2 regions of the Brevibacillus soli genome follow, and region 1 is predicted to be linked to the other one. Evidence: riboswitches for the same ligand, from Rfam matches in the RefSeq annotation. Region 1 holds a riboswitch; the other holds the start of a gene.
The links. Region 1 has a riboswitch for lysine ahead of dapD (2,3,4,5-tetrahydropyridine-2,6-dicarboxylate N-acetyltransferase). Riboswitches for the same ligand answer to the same signal wherever they lie in the genome.

Region 1 (4,416 bases):
AAAAAAGATGCCAGCAATAAAAAAGACAGGCGTTTTTTATGGGTACCGGATCTCCGGTGGGAGTACGGTATGAACACGATCGGCGAGTATCATTACTACAGCGGCGGAAAAATCTTTTCTGAGAACGTCGTGAAGGTCGTCTACAACGACAGCAATACCTTGCGTACCTTCCGCCCCAAGCACGACAAGGAATCGGACGTCACAGCCTACGACGGCCTCGAATCAATCGATATGAAGGAGATTATCGCGGACAACGGGAACAAGCCTGGCACCTATACCATTCATGTCACCCACAAGCTCGCATACCGTACGTGCGGCGTATATGCCCGCCTTTCTACCTTTGAGAAAGAAGTGGACACGGTCGAGCGCGAACAGACCTTTTCTGCCACCTTTGTTGTAAAATAGAGGAGAGCGGCCCTTGCTTCAAGCGAGGGCTTTTTTCTCCAAATGAGGAGAAGGAAGTGTGCGTGGTGAGGGAAGAGATGCGGAACGTACTCGAAAAGTTCGGTTTTCGATTGGAAGGATCGCTGGTGAAGCACGAAAAGCTGGGGATCGTCAGGGAGGTTTCGGAATTTCTCTGCTTCTCTTCATCGACTGAATTGGAAGATCATGTAAAACAGCTCCTGCGCAATCAGTGCAGGCTAAAGCGTCCGAAGTAAGGAGTGGGAAATGTGGAGACGCGGGAAACATTGGAGCAGGCTTATTCGGAGATAGAGAAATGGGAGCGGGAGCAAAAAGACTTGTGGTTTTGGGAGAAGCTCGGCCGCCTGCCGTTCGTGCTGCTGGATCGGTATACACCTGCCGCGGTTCAGGAAAAACTGGGAGCGGCTGTGGACGAGATTGCCAGTTATCTGGAGCACGGCGGTACTTACCTGGTCCAGGAAAAAGCCGTGTATGAGCGCTTCCAGCCGTACCTGCCGACAGGCACTGCAAGGGAGCCCCTCTCATCGACAGAGGTATCCAGACTCCCCCTGGCAACGATGGATGCGGTTGCACGAGACTTGCGCCATTCCCGTGCTGCGTTCGCCACCGTACAGGGAGCGACGACAGGCATTGGCGGCTTGTTCACGCTTGCGGTCGATATTCCGCTCCTGGTCGGCACTTCCCTCAAGGTGCTGCAGGAAATGGCCCTCTGTTACGGCTATCGGCCGGAGGAAAAGAGAGAGCGGATGTTCGTGATTAAATGCCTGCAGTTCTCCTCCTCTGATATCGTCGGCAAAAAGGCGATCTTGGAGGAATTGGCCGCCTTTGACGCGCAAACCGTTCGCAGTCAGACTCTTGCGCAGCTGCAAGGGTGGCGGGAAGTGATTATGACTTACACCGAAAACTTTGGCTGGAAGAAGCTGTTCCAGATGGTGCCGATCGCCGGCATATTGTTCGGGGCGTATTTGAATCGTTCCGCAGTTCAGGACGTGGCGGAAGCAGGCATGATGCTGTACCGCAAGCGCAGGATTTTGCAGCGTCTGAGAGAGCTGGGGGAATCCTAGGAGCGGCTTGTCCAATCTTCATAAGTCATGGCGAAGATCAGATGGTCCTCCCATACCCGTATCCTGTTCCGCATTCAAAATCTCGAATGGCGGCCGCGATAAACTCCTGCTGCGCTTCCAGTGTGTAGTGGGAGGGAGGGCGGATCGGTTCAAACGGAAGAAAAAAATCTCGATTGCGAAGACGCAGCTGCAACAATGGGGCTGCGTCCTCGCTTTTGTATCCCCTGACGTAAAGCTGCTCGCTCGTCAACTGCATGGTATCCATTCCTTTCAAAAAAGATGGGGCTTAAGTGTATCACTGATCCCTTACGGATGAAAAGTGAAAATTGTCGAACTAGGAAATTTTCGAAGAAATCGCGAGTGCAGTTGCCACACTCGGAGGATTTTGGTACAGTTAAAAGCAATTCCATATGGTCATCCTAATAGAGGTGCGCAGCGGATGAGTACGTCATTTTACGGGTCGCGGGGAATCGACAAAAGGACGGAAAGGCCAATGCGCCGAAGCTTTGACTGCATCCCCGGGCAGTGGAAGCTGGGGTTCTCGTGAACAACGATCGCCCTGTCATGAAAGGCTTGCTTTCATGGAGCGCTATTGAATGATTTGCTTGCAGCTTGAAGAGCAATGAGTACTAGCGTTCTACTCATTGCTTTTTTGCTATACCCATTTCAAAGGAGGACATCCCAGTGAACATGATGGATGCGCATGAAATTATTTCGTTTATTCAAAAAAGCGAAAAGAAGACGCCGGTAAAGGTGTACCTGAAAGGGGAACTGGAGGGGATCGACTTCGGTCCGAATGCGAAGACGTTCATTACGGGAAACACAGGCGTTGTGTTTGGTGAGTGGAAGGAGCTTCAGCCTGTACTGGAACAAAACCAGGGGAAAATTGCCGATTACGTTGTGGAGAGCGACCGCCGCAATTCGGCCATCCCGCTTCTCGAGACGAAAAATATCCAGGCGCGTATCGAACCGGGCGCGATCATTCGCGATCAGGTGTCGATCGGCAATAACGCGGTCATCATGATGGGCGCGGTGATTAACATCGGCGCAGTGATCGGTGAAGGCACGATGATCGACATGAACGCAGTGGTCGGCGGACGCGGCACGATCGGCAAGAACTGCCACATTGGTGCAGGCGCGGTGATCGCCGGCGTAATTGAACCGCCGTCGGCACTGCCGGTTGTGGTTGAAGATGACGTTGTCGTGGGGGCCAACGCTGTGATTCTGGAAGGCGTTCGCGTCGGAAAAGGCTCCGTTGTCGCCGCAGGCGCCGTCGTAATTGAAGATGTACCGCCCCATGTAGTCGTGGCGGGCACACCTGCGCGTATCATCAAACAAATTGACGAAAAGACCAAGTCCAAGACGGAAATCAAGCAGGAGCTCAGACAGCTGTAAAAGTTTCAGCCGAAGCCATGCAATAGTAGAGGAGAGGGCATATGGATTGGCGTTCGCTAGATGAACAGTATATCATCTCTACTTATAAACGCCTGCCGATCGCCATTGCAAAAGGCGAGGGAAACCATCTGTACGACACGGATGGCAAGGCGTATCTCGATTTGTTTACCGGCCTGGCGGTCAACGTCCTCGGTCATTCCCATCCGCAAGTGATGCAGGCCTTGCGGGAACAGGGGGAGAAGTTCTTGCACATCTCCAACCTCTTCCTCAATACACCTGCCATCCGACTGGCCCAGCGGCTTGTCGAGCACAGTGTGAAGGGAAAAGTGTTCTTTACCAACTCGGGTGCAGAAGCGACGGAGGCGGCGATCAAGCTGATTCACAAATGGACGGTTGCTGGAGGTGCCGGACGGCAAGGCATCGTGGTGCTGCGCAACAGTTTCCACGGCCGAACGCTCGGCGCGATTCGCCTGACCAGACAGCCGCACGTCTACCAGGATTTTCCTCAGCCGTCGTTTCCGGTGTATGAGCTGGATGCGGAGGATGCGGAGCAGCTGAAGAGCCTCTGCCGGGAGGCGAAACCGGCTGCGGTACTGATGGAACCGGTGCTGGGTTCAGGCGGCGTGGTGCCGCTTGGCGAAGCCTATCTGCGTGACGTGGAAGCGATCTGCCGGCAGGAAGGCATGCTGTTTTGCATGGACGAGATCCAGACGGGGATCGGACGTACCGGGCGCTTTTTCGCCTATCAGCATGCCGGTGTAACGCCCGATCTGATTCTGTTTGCAAAAGGTGTCGGCGGCGGGCTGCCGCTTGGCGGTGTGATCGCCGGCGAGAAGCTGATGAACCTGTTCAAGCCTGGGGACCACGGCACTACCTTTGCACCGGCGCCGCTCAGCGCTGCGCTTGGAAATGCCGTGCTGGACGTGGTGCTTGACCCGGTGTTCCAGACCCAATCCAACGAAGTGATGTCCTACCTGTGGGAGCGGCTGCATGAGCTCGGCCGCAGCTTTACCGCTGTGCTTCGCGATATTCGCGGCAAAGGCATGATGGTGGGCATTTCACTGAACGCCCAACCGGAGGAAGCCAGCCGCCTGCAGCAAAACCTGCTGGCAGAGGGCATCCTGGTCGACATCACACAAAAGACGATCGTTCGACTGCTTCCCCCTTTGACACTGACAAAGGAAGACGTGGACCGGTTTGTGGACGTGTTTTCGCGCCAACTGGCAGAACTGGGCGCAGCCAAGGGAGCGTGATCCTTTATGACAACGACGCCTTCGTTCGTCCAGATTCGCCGCGACCTGCACCGGATTCCCGAACCCGGCTTTCAGGAGTTCAAAACCCAGGAGTACCTGCTGAACTACCTTGCCGGGCTGCCGCAGGAGCGTCTGCAGATCAGAACATGGCGAACCGGCATCCTCGTCAAGCTGGCGGGAATGAACCCGTCCAAAATGCTTGCATGGCGCACCGACATGGACGGTCTGCCCATTCCGGAAGAGACGTCCTATCCTTTCCGTTCCAAGCATGAAGGATACAT
Region 2 (4,416 bases), on a different contig from region 1:
ATCGGGGGAAGGTACATCTCTTCATCCCGTGGTGGAAAGTACAGCTCGTACAAGTCGTGCAAGAGAGCGTCCGGCGGTTCAGGTAAACGGTTGGGATCTGTCAAGGTGATTCCCCCTTATCGCTCCTAGCTTTCCCCAAAATCCATTCAAACAGTACAGGAGCCCGGTCACGAGCCGGACATCTGTTCATACACTGTAAGGGAAAATAGGCAATAGGGGCGGTGACCGCGTGGGGAAACAGGGAGAGTGGTCGACGGAAGATCTTGCAATCCTGGCTGCTGTCTTGGTATTGGCGGGGGATATCCTTACCTTGTTATCTCTCTTACAGGAACGGAAGGAGAAAAAGTAAAAGCGGACCGGGTTGCCTCTAGAACCCGGTCCTTGTTTTTCCGTGATTATTTCGTTTCCATCGCGACTTGTGCAGACTCGGAAGCATCCGGTTTCCGACGCGGCTGCATCAGCGGGTAAAGCAGGAATCCGACGAGATACAAGCAGAGGCCAAACAAGAGCGTTTTCATATCGGACGTACCGGTTTTGATAACCCATACCGAGAAGGCCATGGCCAGGATCGCGATGAGAGCGTCCTTGATACGTGAACCGCTTTGCTGCTGATAGGTTTCCCCGGTCAACACCAGCTTTAGCTGGTAGATGGCAGAAACCAGATACGGAAGCAGAGTAGCCAGTGTAGCTATGGTAATGACAAAGCTGAACGCCTCGGCAATGGTGCCGGAAATCGTCGAGAAGATAAACATTTGTGACATGATGTTGGTTACGGTCAGAGAACCGACCGGGCTGCCGTTTTTGTTCACTTTGCCGAAAAAGGCAGGGAACATGCCGGCACGAGCTGCCTGGAAAGGCGGTTCCGAGCCAAGCAGGATCCAACCGATCGACGAACCGGTCAAGGAGACGATCGCCAGTACGGCCATGATGGTGGCGCCGGAATTACCAATGACCAGGGAAAGCGCGTCAACCAACGGTTTGTCGGATGCTTTCAACTGTTCAAGCGGAAGTACGCCCATGGTGAGCAGGCTGATCCCCATGTAAATGGTGACGGCAATCAACAAGCCGACAATCGTAGCGGAACGCACGTCACGTTGGGAACGGGCGCGTCCCGAAAGCACAACGGCAGACTCAATTCCCACAAACGCCCACAGGGTGGAGATCATCGCCAGGTTGATTTGGCCGGACAGGTTTTGCATGACGCCGTTTTCATCTTCGACTGGCGTGTAGAAAGAGCCCATGTTGGCGCTGTCAAACGCTAACAGACATGCACAGATGAACAGAACAAAGCCCAATACCTTGGTGGCGGTGGACAGGAAGTTCAATTTTCCCGCCCCGTTCAAACCGCGGACGAGCAGGGTGTGAATTCCCCACAACAAGACGGTGCAAACCAGGAAGGTGGTCAGTTTCCCTTTTTCGATCGGGAAGGAAGAGAGGGTAAACAGCACGGTTTCATCACGCATCACAGGGAAAAAGGTGGAGAGATAACCGGCAAAGGTGGTGATGATGGCGACGTTTCCCGCCCAGTTGGCCACCCAGTATCCCCAGACCATGCTGTAACCGGCCATATTGCCCGCGCGCGGCGACTGGAACATGGCACGCGCATAGCTTTGCGGACCAGCCGTCAACTCCGGACGGCGTAGCGACAGATTTCCAAAGACAAATGCGATCATAAGCACGCCCAAGCCTGTAAGCAGCCAGGCAATGATGACAGCAAGCGGACTGGCGGATTGAGCCAGCGTGCTCGGCAGCATGAAAATACCGGAGCCGACCATGTTGCCAACCACAAAGGCAGTCAGCAGCCAAAAGCCCCATTTGTTTGTTTGATTCATGAATAAGTCCTCCTGTTGGAAAAATAAAAAAACACCGATGAACGTGTGTTCACGGCGTTTCCCATGGGAAACCCGCATCCAGTTCGAAAAAAGATAGTGCTCCACAGGTGAGACGCACCTGTGACAGTTCTGCACCTGTTCGATGCAGCCCCAGCATGAACACGATGTGGCATGTTCATGCTTCGGCGGTTTTCCCTTTCACCGGCGTTCATTGACCCCACGTAGTCTCCTGCCGGCTACTGATGAATCCCGCAACCTCTACCTCACCCCGAACTGCGATGAGGATTTTGATTATTTACTTGAGGAAATCATCTGTGCAACGCTGTTGAGTATAGCAAGGTTAAAAAAATACGTCAACAGGTAAAAATATACGATCGTATTTCCCCTACCCCCCATCAAGAAGAGAGTAAATCCATTTCCGATAAGAAATACTATGAGTGTCCATGAAAAACCCACCCGACCATAGCTAACGCTCCACCCACTTGGCGATAGTGAAAGCAGTACCGAGTGGGGTCCCTTGCTGCGTCGGGCGTGGCCCCGAATCTTTCCAAGGGGCTGTTTCCAAGGCCTAACTTTTGGAAATTCCTAGTTACCTTGAGGGAAAAGAGGGATGAATCCGTGATTTCAGCGAAACAGCGTCAATTGGTGATGAACCAGATGCAGCGCGATGAGAGCAAGGTGGTCAACATCGTGTTAACCGACGCCCGACAGGTCGCAGGCGAGATCGACAAAGCCACCCATGAGGGCATCTTCTTAAGCGACGGCAGACAATACCGTTATGATGAAATCAAAGAGATAAACGGATTAACGTGAAGAGAACCCGCTGGTAAAAAAGTGGCGCAATCCGTCGGGGAGTTCCTTTTGCCACAAGCCCCACACGTGATTGCCGGGCTTCTCACGATAGGAGACTTGCGCCTGCTTTGCGGTTAGCAGATCCCGGGTCCTCCGGTTCCATTCCACGAAGTCAAAGGTGCCGATATGGGTTTCCACCGCAGTTTCCTCAAGTCCAACCACCATCCAGATGTTTAGCCAGGAAAGAGTCTCTTCCACGGCAATGCGATCCAAAGTCGGTTGGAAGAAAGCGCCGGAGAGGGATAGCACTTGGGGGAACACCTCCGGCTGATCCAGCGCCAGATGCAGGGATACCGTGCCTCCCAGTGAATCGCCAGCGAGCACGCGGCTGGATGCATCACGGCGAACCGGATACCGCTCCTCGATCCAGGGGAGCAATTCTTCTGTAAAGAACCGTTTGTAGGCTGGGTTGCGCGTCCCTGCTGCGGAGTATTCGCTGGTTCGTTTGCTCCGCTCAACGGATACACCCACGATGATGACCGGTTCCATCCCTTCCTCCAAGATCAGCTGGTTGGTGATGGTTGCGATTCGTCCCATCGTAAAAAAGTCGTTGCCGTCCTGGCAGTAGACGACAGGGTAGGACAAAAGCTCGTTGTATCCGGGGGGCAGATAGATTTTGACGGGACGGGGAGCATCGAGATGGATGCTCGGAATCTCTTCTTTTACAATGGTGCGTTTTACATAATCGGACATGGCGGGCTCACCTCAAAATGTCACAGTGGAAAACTAATCCTTGAAAAAAATTGATACAGATTTTATAGTAAATGATAACAGAACGGAAATAAACCCTGTAATATCAATACTATAACACATAGAACAGGTGTTGTTGCTGAGGTATAACAGGGATTGCGGAAGTGTTTGAAAGCACTTTCAGCTCCAGTGAAATTTCCAAGCCTTTCTTCCAATCCAGTAAAGAGGTGAATGTGATGAGCGTTACAACTGCTGTTGAACAAACAGGCAACAACTCTCCGCTGCAAATTCTTGCGCCAGACGGAACCGTTGTTGCTCCTGACATGATGCCAAAGCTCTCCGACGACGAACTGCGTGAACTGATGCGCAAAATGGTGTTTACCCGCGTGTGGGACCAGCGGGCGATCAGCTTGAACCGCCAGGGCCGCCTTGGCTTTTACGCGCCTGTGGCTGGCCAGGAAGCGGCGATGATCGGTTCTGAATCCGCTCTGTCCAAAGAAGATTTCATTCTGCCGAGCTACCGTGACATTCCGCAAATGGTATGGCACGGCTTCCCGATGTACCAGGCATTCCTGTACTCCCGCGGACACATCCACGGCGGTCAAATTCCGGAAGGTGTCAACGTTCTTATGCCGCAAATCATCATCGCGGCTCAATGTACCCAGGCAACCGGCGTCGCAATGGGTTACAAGCTTCGCGGAGAAAAACGCGTCGCGATCAACTACTTCGGTGACGGCGCAACCTCCCAGGGCGATTTCTACGAAGGCATGAACTTCGCCGGCGTATACAAGCTGCCGGTGATCTTCTTCTCCCAAAACAACGGCTATGCCATTTCCGTTCCGTTCGAAAAGCAAACCGCTTCGGAAAACATCGCGGTAAAAGCCCAGGCTGCCGGAATTGCTAGCACCCGCGTTGACGGCATGGACGTCCTTGCTGTTTACAAAGCGGTTCAAGATGCTCGCGAGCGCGGAATCAGCGGCGAGGGCGCTACCCTGATCGAAGCCTTGACCTATCGCTACGGTCCGCACACCATGGCCGGTGA

Region 2: linked by a shared signal. The riboswitch ahead of ACE99V_RS13195 (amino acid permease) and the one ahead of dapD (2,3,4,5-tetrahydropyridine-2,6-dicarboxylate N-acetyltransferase) in region 1 are both predicted to bind lysine.

Annotation. Positions count from the first base shown of each region.
Region 1 covers NZ_JBIYSM020000060.1:12,430-16,845, forward strand. Annotated here, with positions in the region: gene ACE99V_RS18625 (hypothetical protein) at 1-405, shown strand, start outside; gene ACE99V_RS18630 (hypothetical protein) at 483-659, shown strand; gene ACE99V_RS18635 (EcsC family protein) at 672-1,487, shown strand; gene ACE99V_RS18640 (GNAT family protein) at 1,525-1,743, opposite strand; lysine riboswitch at 1,903-2,087, shown strand; gene dapD (2,3,4,5-tetrahydropyridine-2,6-dicarboxylate N-acetyltransferase) at 2,172-2,882, shown strand; gene ACE99V_RS18650 (aspartate aminotransferase family protein) at 2,924-4,135, shown strand; gene ACE99V_RS18655 (N-acetyldiaminopimelate deacetylase) at 4,142-4,416, shown strand, end outside.
Region 2 covers NZ_JBIYSM020000029.1:45,823-50,238, forward strand. Annotated here, with positions in the region: gene ACE99V_RS13190 (hypothetical protein) at 1-104, opposite strand, end outside; gene ACE99V_RS13195 (amino acid permease) at 396-1,832, opposite strand; lysine riboswitch at 1,919-2,101, opposite strand; gene ACE99V_RS13200 (hypothetical protein) at 2,451-2,645, shown strand; gene ACE99V_RS13205 (alpha/beta hydrolase) at 2,637-3,377, opposite strand; gene pdhA (pyruvate dehydrogenase (acetyl-transferring) E1 component subunit alpha) at 3,611-4,416, shown strand, end outside.